DNA from 2 places in the Lactiplantibacillus sp. 7.2.4 genome. Region 1 is predicted to be linked to the other one. Evidence: predicted binding sites of a transcription regulator. Region 1 holds the regulator's gene; the other holds the start of a gene.
What was found. The regulator HrcA, encoded in region 1, represses chaperone genes, less so after heat shock. The targets are predictions, from matches to a motif close to TTAGCACTCNNNNNNNNNGAGTGCTAA.
Positions count from the first base shown of each region.

Region 2: the regulator HrcA is predicted to act here: its motif matches at 5,623-5,649, upstream of groES (co-chaperone GroES).

Region 1 covers NZ_JAGYGS010000011.1:5,125-13,708, forward strand. The annotation lists gene KGF70_RS05575 (prephenate dehydrogenase) at 1-460, shown strand, start outside; gene KGF70_RS05580 (shikimate kinase) at 467-991, shown strand; gene truB (tRNA pseudouridine(55) synthase TruB) at 2,394-3,317, shown strand; gene ribF (riboflavin biosynthesis protein RibF) at 3,330-4,328, shown strand; gene budA (acetolactate decarboxylase) at 4,332-5,042, shown strand; gene hrcA (heat-inducible transcriptional repressor HrcA) at 5,466-6,509, shown strand; gene grpE (nucleotide exchange factor GrpE) at 6,530-7,138, shown strand; gene dnaK (molecular chaperone DnaK) at 7,179-8,584, shown strand, end outside.
Region 2 covers NZ_JAGYGS010000003.1:105,392-113,975, reverse strand. The annotation lists gene tsaD (tRNA (adenosine(37)-N6)-threonylcarbamoyltransferase complex transferase subunit TsaD) at 1-793, shown strand, start outside; gene KGF70_RS01905 (ABC-F family ATP-binding cassette domain-containing protein) at 1,014-2,996, opposite strand; gene KGF70_RS01900 (redox-sensing transcriptional repressor Rex) at 3,165-3,842, shown strand; gene KGF70_RS01895 (CPBP family intramembrane glutamic endopeptidase) at 3,954-4,598, opposite strand; gene groES (co-chaperone GroES) at 5,674-5,958, shown strand; gene groL (chaperonin GroEL) at 6,014-7,639, shown strand; gene KGF70_RS01880 (APC family permease) at 7,891-8,584, shown strand, end outside.

The DNA.
Region 1 (8,584 bases):
TGCCGGTGGCTTTAAAAGCATTACCAGAATTGCCAGTTCTGATCCGACGATGTGGACGGCGATTTTGGCCACTAACGCTGAACTTGTAACCAGTGAATTGCAGGGTTATATTGACCAATTGAGTGACATTAAGACGGCCATCACTCATCAAGATGCGACTCGTGTTCATGAGTTTTTTGCGACGGCCAAAGTCACCTGTGACCGACTTGGACCCGAACAACTGGGTGGGCTACCTAACTTTTATGACCTGTTTTTGAATGTGCCGGACCAGGTTGGGGCGATTGCGGATGTCACTCAACGTTTGGCAGCTGCGAAGTTGAGCTTGGTGAATATTCATATTTTAGAAATTCGAGAAGAAATCGACGGCGTTTTACAGCTGACGTTCAACGATGCCGTTGCACAAAATGAGGCGGCAACTTTATTAACAACAGCCGGATACCAGATCGTGAGGAGGAATTAATTAATGATGCAAGCAATTTTAATTGGATTTATGGGTAGTGGCAAGACAACGGTCGGCCGGATTCTAGCGCGCAGTCTAGCAACTGCCCACGCGGATTTGGATGACTTGATCGTCCAACAAGCGGGGCGGCCAATTACGACGATTTTTGCTGAACAGGGTGAGGCCTACTTCCGACAGTTAGAACACCAAACCCTGTTGCGTGCGCTTCAAGCAACCGGGGTGCTTTCAACCGGTGGCGGTACACCGACGATTGCGATGAATGCGGTTAGTCTAAAACAAAGTACGGTACCCGTCATTTGGTTAACTGCAAATGATGACACGATTATTCAGCGGGTCCAACAAGATTCCGGGCGGCCACTAGTCAATCAATTAGACCAGACAAGCCTACTCGCGCTCAAACGGCGTCGCCAAGCGTTATATGCCGATGTCGCCGACTTAACGATCGCCACCGACCAATTGACGCCCGCGCAAATTGCTGAACAGATTCAGGACTGGCTCAGCGATCAGCGTGCGGTACGGCAGGCTGAATAAGTATCACGGCTTGTGCGTCATGAATAATGGTTAAAAGATCCCAATTCTTAAGTTCAAAAGCAGCCAGCTGAGGCCCGCTGGAAACGGCTCGAGTTTACGTAAAATTTCAGCGATAGAAACGTCCTATACCGGCCTCCAGGCATTTCTGACAACGCTGGAACGCGATGGACACAGATTTAAGCCGAGAACCCACGTCTTAAATACTGGTCTTTCACGTTAGCTGCAGTATGGATGAAACGTGTTCGGGTCAGACTGGGACTGAGGATTAGCCTAGCTAGAGCGCCAAGCGGAAATTCACCGCTTAACGCTCTAGCTAGGCTAATCCTCAGTCCCAGCCCGTCTGAACCTCACACTCTGAAAAACGCTGAGCATTGTCAGAAATACCTTCCAGCCTGGATGGTATTCGAAAGGCAGATATGTGTGGACCCAACCTTTTAATGGAATGGTCGTTGACACTTAATAACAGCCATTTTGATATTCGCCGGTAAGACAAATTTCACTAATTTTCATTAATATTCAAACTGACTTATCCGTGCTGTAAAACGATGAACCATCAGCATAGCTGAACATTAACGGAACTTTCTTTGTCGACGCAACCGTTAAAACCTCAAATTCTACACTGATGGCAATTTTATCGTCTGATTTTTAGCCTAATTTCCATTGAATCAAGTGATAATCTTCAGACTTACTGGTAAATGAGCACCACAAATTATCATCAATGTTGTTGTTCAAAGTTCGCATGAAGGGCCCGTCTTTTAATATTCAATGGTCAATTGCACCCAGATAAGTGGTCGTTCATCTGCCATTCGAGTGGCTTCCCGACTGTAGGGGCTGGCGGACAATGCTCAAGGGCGAAATTCTTCTTGTCCGGGCGGGTTTCCCGGGCTAGAAGAAGACTCGTATTTGAAATTGCACAGTGGGTTTCTGCGTGAGTTCAAATCGATATCCGCCCTGTTCCAGCGTTGTCAGCCGGCCCCGGAAGTCGGACTAGGAAGCGCATCGGCTGACGAACAGTAATCCAACAAAATGGTACGTTTTAACCATCTTTAGTGCCAGCTCACAATGTATCATTGCCATTAAATGACTAATATCGATCACATCATAACCGCGCTTGCTCTAAATTAGCGCGGTTTTTGTGCGGTGAGTGAGCAACTAGGTCGGACAGTAGCTAGTAAAGGCTAATCAGTGGATACGATGAATTCACGTATTAATCCGCTTACATATTGGGTGGATGTGGTATACTGAAAAATGTCGATTAATCTGCTTTTCGTGGTGCCATGACCGCATTAGCGATGGTAGGTCAGCAGCTGACTTAGCGAGAACAGTGATTAATCCGGATGAGAACAAAATACCATTAATCTAACCGAAACGATTAAATGAACGATTATTAGAGGAGTTTTTTATGTTAAACGGGATTCTACCATTATATAAACCACGCGGAATGACTAGTTTTGACTGCGTTGCAAAAATTCGGCGGTTGTATCAAACCCGCAAAGTTGGTCACTCTGGGACGCTGGATCCAAGTGTGGACGGTGTCTTGCCGATTTGTATCGGGAATGCGACCAAGGTCGTGCAATTTCTAGTGGCTTCTGGTAAAGAATATCAGGGCAGTATTACACTGGGCTTCGCCACAACGACTGAAGACTTAGATGGTGATGAAATCGCTCGTCAAGCTGTCGATGCCCCGTTTTCTGATGCCGCGATCGATGACGCACTCGCCCAAATGACGGGGGAGATCACGCAGATCCCGCCCATGTTTTCGGCGGTCAAAGTTAATGGACGGCGGCTCTATGATTATGCCCGGCATGGTGAGACAGTCGAACGGCCGCAACGGCACGTGACGATTACTAGCTTCAAACAACGTCAGCCCGCAACTTATGATTCAGAAGCCAAGACGCAGACGATTTATTTCACGGTCGCCTGCAGTAAAGGGACCTACGTCCGCACGTTAGCCGTTGATGTGGGCCGGGCACTCGGGGTTCCAGCCGTCATGAGTGACCTGACGCGCCTCAAGAGCGGCGGTTTTACCCTTGATGAAACGGTGACTTTTGAAGAAATTGCGGCGCATGCAGATGCCGGGACAGCTGGCGAATTGCTAGCACCTATCGACAAAGCGCTCAGTCAATACCCACGGGTGACTCTGACTGATGAACAGTGGCAGCGTGTTAAGAACGGTGCCCCAATTTCAGCCGCTGAGGGGCAACAATCCGCACCAGATGCGAACACGATGGTTGCGTTAGTTTACCAAAACAGCCTAAAATGTCTATATAGTTATCGACCGGACGAACAGCGGTACAAGCCGTTTAAAATGTTTGCGGTCAATTAAGGAGTTTTTGTCATGCAGGTGATTAATTTAAAGTACCCCGTGGCGGCGAGCCAAATTCCCGCTGGGCCAATTGTCTTGGCGCTCGGCTTTTTTGACGGCGTTCACCGCGGACATCAACAAGTTGTCGCAACTGCGCGTCAAGCCGCCCAAACTCAGGGGGCCAAGCTCGCAGTGATGACGTTTGACCAGCATCCCTCGGTCGTTTTTCAGCACACGGATCCGCAACAGGTGCGATATTTGACCACGATCGACCAAAAGACCACGCTGATGGCTGAACTAGGCGTCGACATTTTATACGTGCTGCATTTTGATGCAACGGTCGGTGCCATGCCACCGCAAACGTTCGTCGATCAGCTGATTGTGGGGCTACACGCCACCACCGTCGTCGCAGGCTTTGATTACACGTATGGTCCGGCTGATATCGCGAATATGCAACGGCTCAACGACTATGGCCGCGACCGGTTTAACATTATCGAAGTGCCCAAAGCGGAATTGGATGCTGAAAAAATCAGCTCTACACGCATTCGACAGGCATTGGATGACGGCCAAATTGACGTCGCCAACCGTTTATTAGGCTATCAATATGAAACTGCCGGTGAGGTCGTCCATGGTGAAGCCCGTGGAAGGACGCTTGGATTTCCGACTGCCAACGTGGCGCATGATTCGAATACCAGAGTGCCGGGAATCGGCATTTATGCGACGATGGTCAAAACGGGCAGTCAATGGGTGATGGGGATGGCCTCAGTTGGGCGCAACGTCACGTTCGGCGATCATCGGCCGATTACCGTTGAAATTTATTTGCTCGATTTTCATGGTGACTTATACGGTCAGCATTTGACCGTTCGGTGGGGTCACCGAATGCGCGGGGAAATTAAATTTTCCGGCGCGGATGCGCTTGTCGAGCAGTTAAAACATGACGAACAAGCGACGCGTGATTATTACGACGCACACCCATTCCAAGCAACACCACGGTTACAAGTGACAGCACAATCAAATTCATTGGAGGCATAGATGATGGATACAAGCACAATTTTTCAACACGGCACACTCGGTTTACTCGTTCCTGGTTTATTTGATGGCACGATTACGGCTGGTGAACTCTTAACGCATGGAGACACGGGCATCGGGACGTTGGACGGGTTGAACGGAGAGGTCATTATTTTGGATGGCCATGCTTATCAGGCACGTGAAGATGGTCAGATCCGCGAGATTGCGGCTGATGAGACCTTGCCATTTGCATCGGTGCACTTTGAAAAGCCAACGATCAGTGCACAACTTGCTGACCTGAAGCAAGCTGACTTTGAACAACAAGTGATTCGTGATTACCGGTTGACCAACGTCTTTGCTGCGATTCGTGTCGACGGGACGTTTGCTAAGGTCAAGACCCGGGTTGCGCCACGGCAGGAACCGCCTTACAAGACATTGGTTGAAGCAACGGCGACCCAACCAGAATTTACCGGTGAAAACGTCGATGGCACGATCATTGGCTACTATGCACCACACTTGTTCCAGGGCGCGACGGTAGGTGGCTTCCATTTGCATTTTCTCAGTGCTGATCACCAATTAGGCGGCCACTTACTGGGCTTTGAAATTGCGCAAGCGACGTTGAAAGTGCAACATTTTGCTGATTTCCACGTGCACTTGCCAATTGATAATGAAGCTTATTTACAAGAACAATTTGATAATGAAACGATCGACCACGCCATCAATAAGGCGGAACGCTAGACTAGTCAACGACGGCGCTTGGTTGAAATCAAGCTCAACTCTCGGAAACGAATAATTTCTGGGAGTTTTTTAGTTGGCGCTTTGTTTGAAGGTTGGCTTGCTAATTTAAAATTGCTGATAATGCTTGAACGACCGAGACAAGCGGTGCGTTTAAGACCGTCAACTCGGGACCGACAAACTAGCAAACACGATACAGGCATCCCGCTTGCATTGCCTAATTAAAGGGTGTATATTAGCACTCGAAGGTTAGGAGTGCTAAAGCTGATCAAGGTGAAGCCAGCCTTTACATGGCAATGGTTTTTGAAATGAAATCAGTGACATTCTTTTCCAGAAATACTTTGTCTTCCCTTGACTTTCGTCGGGGGGGTTGTTATATTAGTAATTGTGTTAGCACTCCATTAAGTTAAGTGCTAAAAAGAGGTGATGATCACGTTAACTGAACGACAAAGCCTAATTTTAACGGCAATTGTCCGTGACTATACCGAGGGCGGTAATCCAGTCGGCTCCAAAACGTTGGTTCAAGAACTACCGATGAAGGTCAGTTCGGCAACGATTCGTAATGAAATGGCGCATTTGGAAGACTTAGGGTTAATCGTCAAAACGCATTTGTCTTCAGGTCGGATTCCATCGATCAAAGGGTATCGCTACTATGTTGATCATATTTTGAAACCCGAAAAGGTTGATAGCCAAGACTTGAAGGTGATTCAACATTCGCTAGGTGGCGAGTTTCATAAGATTGATGAAATCGTGGCTCAGTCAGCGGATATTTTATCACAGCTCACGAGTTACACGACTTTTACGTTGCGACCAGAGTTAAAGGACAGTCGCTTAAGTGGATTTCGATTGGTGCCATTAGGTAATCACCAGGTCATGGCTATTCTGGTGACGAATAACGGTGATGTCGAGAACCAGACGTTTACGATTCCTAATGATATTTCGGGAGACGAGCTCGAGCCAGTCGTTCGCTTTATCGATGATCAACTGGTTGGCCTGCCGTTACAAGACGTCCTCCGTCAATTGAATCATGAGATTCCAATGAAGCTTGCACAGTACTTGCAAGATCCAGATGGGTTCTTAGATATCTTTGGCAGTGTGTTGTCCAAGGCAGCTTCTGAGCGCTTCTATGTTGGCGGTAAGTTGAATCTATTCAACTATACTGACCAGCAGAGCCCTAAGGAATTAAGGTCATTGTACTCGTTACTGGATCAAACAGATCGCTTAGCTAATGTGATTGGCCCACCTGGTCAGCACATTCAAGTGCGTATCGGTAATGAGATCACCAACGATTTGCTGAAGAACTACAGTTTAATCACGGCGACTTACGATGTTGATCAGCACGGTCAAGGGGTCATTGCACTGCTTGGACCGACTGCAATGCCGTACTCGCGGATGATTGGACTGATGGGCGCGTTCCAGCGTGAACTGGCCCGCAAATTATTAGATTACTACCGGTACTTTGACGAGTGACGGACAGGGAGATGAAAACATTGGCAAAAAAATCAACGCGTGCGACGTCTGAGGAGACTCAGTCGACGTCCACTGATTCAGCGACAACTTCAACTGCCAGTGAAACTGCAAAGGCAGCAACGAGTGCAACTGAGCAAGCCGAGCAAACTGCAAAAGCCACTCAAGTTGACCCACAAGCGCAGCAAATTGCTGATTTAAAAGCGCAGTTAGCTGATAAAGACGATCAATTACTACGCGCACAGGCCGAAATCGTTAACATGCAAAACCGCAACAAGAAAGAACAAGCGGCGTTGCTCAAGTATGACGGTCAGGCTCTCGCAAAAGACGTTTTACCCGTTCTAGATAATCTGGAACGGGCGTTGGCAACTGAAGCGGACGATGAAGCGGCCCAACAGTTGAAGAAGGGTGTTGAGATGGTCTATGGTCATCTACAAGATGCTTTGAAGAAACATGGGGTCACTGAAGTTGCGGCTGCGGGTGAAAAGTTTGATCCAAACGTTCACCAAGCTGTTCAAACAGTGCCGGTCGATGATGATCACCCAGCTGATACGGTGGTTCAAGTCTTACAACGGGGTTACCTGTTGAAAGATCGGACCCTCCGTCCAGCGATGGTCGTTGTGGCACAATAAATCAAAAAATAAAATTAATTTAAAAGAGGTTTGTTAATTTATGGCAAGTAATAAAATTATCGGGATTGACCTCGGGACTACTAACTCTGCGGTAGCGGTTCTTGAAGGTACAGAACCTAAAATTATCACGACTCCTGAAGGTGGCCGGACGGTGCCATCAGTAGTTGCTTTCAAAGATGGCGAAACTCAAGTTGGTGAAGTTGCTAAGCGGCAAGCGATCACCAACCCAAATACGGTTGCTTCAATCAAGCGTCACATGGGTGAAGCAGGGTACAAAGTTTCTATCGAAGGTAAAGACTACACGCCACAACAAATTTCAGCGATGATCTTACAATACATCAAGGGCTTTGCTGAAGACTACCTTGGCGACACAGTTGAAAAAGCGGTCGTTACGGTACCTGCTTACTTTAACGATGCACAACGGCAAGCCACTAAGGATGCTGGTAAGATTGCCGGTTTAAACATTGAACGGATTATTAACGAACCAACTGCCGCTGCTTTGGCATATGGTTTGGATAAGACCGACAAAGATGAAAAAATCTTAGTTTATGACCTTGGTGGTGGGACTTTTGATGTCTCCATCTTGGAATTAGGCGACGGGGTCTTCGAAGTGTTATCAACGAATGGTGATACTCACCTTGGTGGTGACGACTTTGACCAAAAGATCATCGACTGGTTAATTGCCAACTTCAAGGCTGACAACGGTGTCGACTTGTCACAAGACAAGATGGCCTTACAACGGTTAAAGGATGCTGCTGAAAAAGCGAAGAAGGACCTCTCTGGGGTTTCTGAAGCACAAATCAGCTTACCATTCATTTCCGCTGGTGCCAGTGGCCCATTGCATTTGGAAACCACGTTAACGCGTGCCAAATTCAACGAATTGACTTCTGACTTAGTTGAAAAGACACGGATCCCAGTTGAAAATGCGTTGAAGGATGCTGATTTATCCGCTAGCGACTTAGACGTTGTTATCTTAAATGGTGGTTCTACTCGGATTCCAGCCGTTCAAGAAGCCGTTGAAAAGTGGACTGGCAAGGAATCTAACCACTCCATCAACCCTGACGAAGCGGTTGCTTTAGGTGCCGCAGTTCAAGGTGGTGTGATTACCGGTGATGTTAAGGACGTTGTTTTACTTGATGTAACGCCACTTTCACTTGGTATTGAAACCATAGGTGGGGTCTTCACTAAGTTGATCGATCGTAACACGACGATTCCAACTAGCAAATCCCAAGTCTTCAGTACGGCAGCCGATAACCAACCAGCTGTTGACATTCATGTCTTACAAGGTGAACGGCCAATGGCGGCTGACAACAAGACACTCGGTCGGTTCCAATTAACGGATATTCCGGCTGCGCCTCGTGGGGTTCCTCAAATCGAAGTTAAGTTCGATATTGATAAGAACGGTATCGTGAACGTTTCTGCTAAGGATATGGGTACGAACAAAGA
Region 2 (8,584 bases), on a different contig from region 1:
AACCTATGGCCCAGGACTTGTCGGGGCCTTATTAGTAGGCGTTAATGCAGCCAAGACAGTCGCTTACGCTCACCATTTACCATTGATTCCAGTTAACCATATGGCCGGCCATATCTACGCGGCCCGGTTTTTGGAACCGTTCGAATTCCCGTTAATGGCACTGCTCGTGTCTGGCGGCCATACCGAACTGGTTTACATGCAGGCGGATGGTCAATTTGAAATCATTGGTGAGACGCGAGACGATGCGGCTGGAGAAGCTTACGATAAAATAGGTCGTGTGCTGGGTGTGCCTTATCCAGCGGGGAAAGTTATTGATGAGATGGCCCATCAAGGTCACGATACCTTCAACTTCCCCCGGGCAATGATTGATGAAGATAACTACGATTTCAGCTTTAGCGGGCTGAAGAGTGCCTTCATCAATACAGTTCATCATGCTGACCAGATTGGTGAAACGCTTGATAAAAACGATTTGGCTGCTAGTTTTCAAGCCAGTGTTGTCGACGTTTTGATGAGCAAGACGTTGCGGGTCTTGAAGCAATACCCAGTCAAACAACTCGTCTTGGCGGGGGGCGTTGCGGCCAATCGCGGCTTACGTGAACGTCTCCAACGCGATTTGCCAGCGGCGTTTCCAGACACCAAACTCATTTTGGCGCCATTGAAACTCTGTGGTGACAACGGTGCAATGATTGGTGCAGCCGGCTATGTGCAATATCAACACCACCAATTCGGTGATGCGACCCTCAATGCTGATCCCAGTCTGGAGTTTGACTGGATGCCAGGAATGTTGAAATAAATCAAAAATTGGCAGTCAGTCCAAATTAAGGACGACTGCCAATTTTTAGTTGGTTCTGTTGAAGCTAGATGGTCACAAACGAAAACGGACCGTCGTTTCAGTGATGTTAACTAGCGCAAAACCAAAATAGCCGCCGCAATTTTCCATAATGGAAAGACTTGCGGCGACTATTTTGGTTTCTCGGATAACCGAGTTTTAGCGAATGATTTACAAAACCGGCCTAATCAAAGGCTTCCAGAGCCTCAGCTTGTTCAGTCCATTCCGTTTCAACTTGCTCTTGTTGCGCGCTGATTTCATCCAGCTCTTTTTGTAGATCTGTTAAGCGGCCAACATCCGCTGAGACTTCAGGTTGGGCCATTTCAGTTTGGATTTTAGTGGCTTGCTCATCGAGCGTAGTCATTTGTTCTTCCAGCGCTGCCACGGTTCGTTCCAATTTACGCTTTTCACGTTGCTGTTGCTTGCTAGCTTGATAATCTTGCTGGCCCTTTGAGCGGGGTGCAGCGGTTGCAGCAGAACTTGGCTCTGCGGCGTTAGCGCTAGCTGCTGATTCAGCGGCCTGACTAGCTGCGGCGGCCGCCATTTCAGCTTGTTCCTGTTTCTTATCGATATAATAATCGTAATCGCCAAGGAAGAGTTCGGTTCCTTCTGGCGAGACTTCCACGACACTGGTTGCCACTTGGTTGATGAAGTAGCGGTCATGTGAAACGAAGAGGAGGGTACCATCAAAATCATTGAGGGCCACTTCCAACACTTCGCGACTGTCGATGTCCAAGTGATTGGTCGGTTCGTCCAAAATCAAAAAGTTATCATTTTGCATCGCGAGTTTCGTCAGCAATAACCGCGCGCGTTCACCACCAGATAGCGCGTGAACCGGTTTGTCGACATCGGCACCCGTGAACAGGAAACTTCCCAAAATCGTCCGAATATCCTTTTCGGGCGTGGTGGGATGTTCGTCCCAGAGTTCACTCAAAACGGTCTTTTTGTCATTTAAGTTGCGTTGCTCTTGGTCATAGTAGCCCGTGACAACGCCGGTACCGAAGACGGCCTGGCTTTTGATGAACGGAATCTGGCCGAGGATACTCTTGAGAAAAGTCGACTTACCGATTCCGTTTGGACCCACGATGGCGATGGCTTCGTGCTTCTTAACGTTTAAGTTATCCGGTTCAGACAGAATATGCCCATCATAACCGACTGCCGCATCCTTGACGGTCAAAACGATATTACCGCTCTGCTTTGCAGCGTGAAACCCAAAGTGGGCCGTTTTTTCATCACTATCAGGTCGATCGATTCGGTCCATTTTAGCCAACTGTTTCCGCCGCGCTTGAGCTCGCTTGGTCGTCGAGGCCCGCACGATATTCCGGTTGACAAAGTCTTCGAGCTTGCTAATCTCAGCTTGTTGCTTTTCGTAATGCTTCCACTGAGCTTGAATCCGAGCGGCCTTTTCTTGTACAAACTGGTCGTAGTTTCCGGTATAGTGCACCATTTCGTGATGTGACAGGTCGTACACTTCATTGACGACGCGGTCTAAGAAGTAGCGGTCATGGCTGACGATCAGTAGGGCACCGGCATAGGATTGTAAGTAACTTTCAAGCCACGTCAACGTTTCAACGTCCAAGTGGTTGGTCGGTTCGTCCAGAATCAGTAAATCGCGTTTTTCTAGTAGTAGCTTTGCTAAGGCCAGCTGAGTTTTTTGCCCACCGGAAAGTTCGGTGACCGACTTGTCATAAACGTCGGCATCGAACTGAAAACCGTGTAGGACACCACGGATTTCGGCCTGGTAGCCATAGCCATTTTTCTGTTGAAATTCTGTCTGAACTTGGTCGTAAGTTTTTAAGGTTTGTTGGTAGGCCTGGTCATCGTTCATGATGGCGGGGTCGCTGAGCTGATTTTCAAGCGCATGCATCCGCTTTTCAATGGCGTGTAGTTCAGCAAACACGCTGCTCATTTCTTCCCAGATCGTATTTTGACTATCCAATCCTTGGTCTTGAGCTAAGTAACCGATCGTTAGACCCTTGCGCATCGATATTTGGCCTTCGTCAGGCACGGTCTCGCCGGCAATCATTTTAAGTAAGGTTGATTTACCAGCACCGTTGCGGCCGACTAAGGCAACGCGGGCGTGTTCTTGGATGTCCATTTGTACGTTATCGAACAAGACATCGGCGCCAAAACGCCGCATAACTTGCTGTACTTGTAGTAAAATCACGCTTTATTAAGCTCCTTTCACATTTGATTCGTGAGATAATTGTAGCATATTGTTACGGTTCGACCCAATTATTCGGAATAATAAGTAATTATTATTTCACAAAGTCGCAGGTTATGCTAGAATAGTGTCAGCAAATTCACAAACTTTTGATTGGGAGGAAACGTCCGAATGGCAGAGACAAAGATTCCACGGGCAACGGCAAAACGATTACCAATTTATTATCGCTATTTGAATATCTTACTAGACGCAGATAAGAAACGGGTATCGTCAACTGAATTGTCCGAGGCGGTTAAAGTAGATTCAGCAACGATTCGGCGTGATTTTTCGTATTTTGGGGCCCTCGGTAAACGCGGGTATGGATACGATGTTGAAACGCTGCTGGCATTTTTCAAAAAAATTCTAAATCAGGACATGCTAACCAACGTCGCGCTGATTGGGGTCGGTAATTTAGGCCACGCCCTGTTGAATTTTAATTTCCATAAAAATAGTAATGTCCGGATCTCAGCGGCTTTTGATGTTAATGAAGCCATTGCAAATACGGTCCAGAGTGGGGTTCCCGTCTATCCAATGACGGAACTCAAAAAGCAATTGATCGAACAACAGATTGAAATTGCCATCTTAACGGTGCCAACAACGGTTGTTCAAAAGATTACCGATGAGTTAGTTGATGCGAATGTTAAAGGCATCATGAACTTTACCCCATTGCGGATCTCAGTTCCAGAAACAGTGCGGGTTCAAAACGTTGATTTAACCAATGAATTGCAGACCTTAATTTACTTTATTGAACATTATGGTCAACAATTGGGTGACAACGGTCAAGATGAACCAGACGAAGATGAAGATTAGTCTGCGCATGCATCTCAAGATTATGATACCAAAAAGCTTCTCTGAAATAAATTTTCGGAGAAGCTTTTTTGAACGTCTAAATTAATGCCACGAACGAATAAGCGGCGCAATCTAATGAAGTGCAGTCAAGAGCGTCGGCACAACGACCGCAGCGTTCATCAAAATATGAGACGTCATCGAAGTCTGAATTCGGCCGGTATGTTGATAAAGCCAGCAGAACAGCAATCCAACGAAGGCGTAGAGAATTAGATGACCGTCCGCGTGGGCGAGGCTGAAGAGAAAGCTCGAAATCAAGGCGGCCCCGATTTTGCCGGTCACCGCACTCAAGTTACCAAAGATGACCTTGCGGAAGACGATTTCTTCCATAATTGGGGCACCCACGATAATGGCTAAGAAAAATACCGGGTATTGTTGCCCAACGGTGAGTAGGGTCGACGTATTGTTGGAAGCCGTCGATTGCCCCAACATCGCAGTTATTTTAAGAATCAGGACTTGGCCGACAATGACTAGGACGAGCCCAATCAGGCCCCATAGAATGGCGACCAGCCAGTTACTGCGCTGCTGCTCAACGGCGTTTTTGGCTGTCATTCGGCGTGCTAGCCACAGCAATAACAGTGCGCCGACCAAGTAGTCGACCGTTTGAATCAAGAAGACTTGGGACCCCAGTTGATGAAAGGCGGCCACTAAGACGCTTGGTAGCGCATAAACAATAAAATAAATAATCAGAATTAAGATTGATTGGCGGCGATTAACCATCAGCTCACGTCCTTTTTGAAAGTTTGTTTGATTTTTTCATTAACACACGCATTGTGTTCGTTAATTTATCATGAATCATGATTAAATCATGGTGTTTTCTGAGTTCAAGCCCGCCAGCTGAGACCCGCTGGAAACAGTGCGAATTTGCGTAAACCTGCTGTTGTGGATGCTTCCTACGCCGGCTTCCAGGTATTTCTGACAACGCTGGAACGCGATGGACACAGATTTAAGCCGACAAACCACGTCTTAAATACTGGTCTTCCACTAACCAAGCACACAACGCTTGCTAAGTGGAATTTCATCGCTGAGCATTGTCAGAAACACCTTCCAGCCGGGGATGGTATTCGAAAGGCAGACATGTGCGGCCCCAACATTTTGTTGGATTAGTCGTTGATTCCCTGGTACAGGGCCATTTTGACTTTAACTGTCAGACCGACTCCAACATATAGCAATACTTTTTACCAATGCTTTAAGGTTCCTGACAAACAGCTTCACTTAGCTTGTCAGAATCTTCTTTAGTCGTTTGAGATAGCAAAGTTTCGAATTATAAACAAAGGCTATTTTATCGACTAAATTCAAAACTAGTGTCCGTTGAAATTAGTGAATCATATCCAAGTAATCTGATCAGTACTAAAATGCCATAAAACAGCATCAATACTGATCAAAAAGTTTGCCTGAAGGGCCGGTCACTTAATATCCAGTGGTCAATTGTACCAAGATAGCTGGGCGTTCATCCGTCATTCGAGCGGTTTCCCGACCGGAGGGGCTGGCTGACAATGCTCAAATCGATGTCCGCCCTGTTCCAGCGTTGTCAGCCAGCCCCGGAGGTCGGAATCGGACGCGCATCGGCTGACGAACAGGAATCCACCAACTGGCACATTTTAATCATCATGAATACAAAATAATAACAAGCACAACACATATTAACACGATAATACCCATTATAGTCGATTTGACATTCTTTGACTAATAATTGACAAATCACTTGCAATCTCAAATTAAAATGATATAGTTGACAATGTAATTAGCACTTGAGGTTCAGGAGTGCTAAAAAAGAATAAATGGAGGGATTCACGTGTTAAAACCATTAGGAGATCGCGTTATCTTGCAACAACAAGAAGAAGAAGAACAAACCATTGGCGGTATTGTTATCGCCAATAACGCTAAGGAAAAGCCCCAAAGCGGCAAGGTTGTTGCCGTCAATGACGGTCGTGTTTTAGATAACGGGACAAAAGTTGACCCCAGCGTGAAGGTCGGCGATCAAGTCTTATTTGACAAGTATGCCGGTACTGAAGTGAAGTACCAAGGTGATAAGTACTTGGTATTGCACGAAAAAGATATCGTTGCAATCGAAGACTAATCCATTTAAAGGACGCAATTTAAAATAAACTAAATTCATGAGGTGAATAAGGATAATGGCTAAAGAATTAAAGTTCTCTGAAGATGCACGTTCAGCTATGCTAAAAGGTGTCGACCAATTAGCTAACACAGTTAAGTCAACGTTAGGGCCTAAGGGTCGCAACGTCGTATTGGAACAATCATATGGTTCACCAACCATTACTAATGATGGGGTTACCATTGCCAAAGCCATCGAATTAGATGACCACTTTGAAAACATGGGTGCCAAGTTAGTTTCTGAAGTTGCTTCAAAGACTAATGACATCGCCGGTGATGGGACCACCACTGCGACTGTTTTGACGCAATCCATCGTAACGGAAGGTATGAAGAACGTTACGGCCGGTGCTAACCCTGTTGGCATTCGTCGTGGGATTGAAGAAGCTACTAAGACGGCGGTTGACTCATTACACGCGATGGCACACGAAGTTAAGACGCAAGAAGATATTGCGCAAATCGCTTCTGTTTCATCAGCAAGTGAAGAAACTGGTAAGTTAATTGCTGAAGCTATGGAAAAAGTTGGTCATGATGGTGTCATCACGATTGAAGAATCCCGTGGTGTTGATACGAGCTTGGACGTTGTTGAAGGGATGCAATTCGACCGCGGCTACTTATCACAATACATGGTTACTGATAATGATAAGATGGAAGCCGACTTGGACAACCCTTATATCTTAATCACAGATAAGAAGATTTCAAACATTCAAGATATCTTACCATTGTTACAATCAATCGTTGAACAAGGCAAGCCATTGTTGATCATTGCTGATGACATTTCTGGCGAAGCTTTACCAACCTTAGTATTGAACAAGATGCGTGGGACGTTTAACGTTGTCGCTGTTAAGGCACCCGGTTTTGGTGATCGGCGTAAGGAACAATTACAAGATATCGCTATCTTAACTGGCGGAACGGTTATCACTGACGATCTTGGCCTTGAATTGAAAGATACGACGATCGATCAATTAGGTCAAGCGAACAAAGTAACGGTTACTAAGGACAACACGACCATCGTTGAAGGTGCGGGTTCTAAGGACGCCATCTCCGAACGGGTTGAATTCATCCGTAACCAAATCAGTGAAACGACTTCTGACTTTGACAAAGAAAAGTTACAAGAACGTTTAGCTAAATTAGCCGGTGGGGTTGCCGTTGTTCGTGTCGGTGCCGCTACTGAAACTGAATTGAAAGAACGCAAGTACCGGATTGAAGATGCTTTGAACGCCACTCGGGCTGCCGTTGAAGAAGGCTTTGTTGCCGGTGGTGGTACTGCCTTGATCAACGTGATCAAAGACGTTGCTGCATTGAAGGAAACTGGTGACGTTCAAACTGGGATCAACATTGTCAAACGTGCTTTGGAAGAACCAGTTCGTCAAATCGCTGAAAACGCTGGTTTGGAAGGCTCCGTTATCGTTGAAAAGATGAAGGAACAAAAGCCAGGTGTTGGTTTCAACGCTGCGACTGACGAATGGGTCGACATGATTGAAGCTGGTATCGTGGATCCAACTAAGGTGACACGTTCTGCTTTACAAAATGCCGCATCTGTTTCAGCCTTACTCTTAACGACTGAAGCCGTTGTTGCTGAAAAACCTGAAGAAAATGCACCTGCTGCACCAGCCGCACCAAACCCAGGTATGGGCGGTATGATGTAAACAAATCGTAACATTAAGCACTTACTCGGCTGAGTAAGTGCTTTTTTAATGCTGTTGGTGGGCAAATCAACTAAAATATGGGTATTGATTTATCCATAATGGAGCGGTAGGATTAGTCGTTAACGCAAAACAGGGGTACCTGGTCGTGCCCGGTAGTTTTAACTGGTAGTATTAATCAAGCTAAAGTAGTAGAATCTACTTTGACTTAGCTTACTTGGGATAATTATTTTGGATATAAAGGAGTTATTATCATGTGGCGTTATTTAAAACGGTTAGTTATTGGGAAACCGTTAAAAACCATGGACGAGGGTGGGCAAGCGCTCACTAAGTTCAAGGCCCTGGCGCTGCTGTCGTCAGATGCGCTATCATCAGTGGCTTACGGTACTGAACAGATTACGACGGTCTTAATTACACTTTCAGCGGCTGCTTTGATGTATCAATTGTATGTCGCGGCGTTAGTGCTGGTCCTACTGTTTGCCATCACGATGTCGTACCGGCAAATTATCCGGGCTTATCCATCTGGCGGGGGCGCCTACGTGGTTGCTAGTACTAACTGGGGTCGTCCAGCTGGACTAGTGGCTGGGGGCTCGCTGCTCGTCGACTACATGCTGACAGTGGCGGTTTCGGTGACTTCAGGGACTGAAGCCATTACGTCGGCAGTTCCGGCGTTAGCCAATTACCAAGTGCTGATTGCGGTACTGATCGTGATCGCAATTATGGCGCTGAATCTGCGTGGAATGCGTGAATCCGCATCATTCTTAACGTTCCCCGTATACTTTTTCATTATTATGATTATTGGCATGATTCTGTGGGGCATTATGAATATTGCGAGTGGTAACTTAACTTACCATGCATCCGCCGCTGTTGGGGCGCCAGTACAAGGCATGACGCTAGTACTGTTCCTACGAGCCTTCTCCTCTGGGTCGTCATCACTGACCGGGGTTG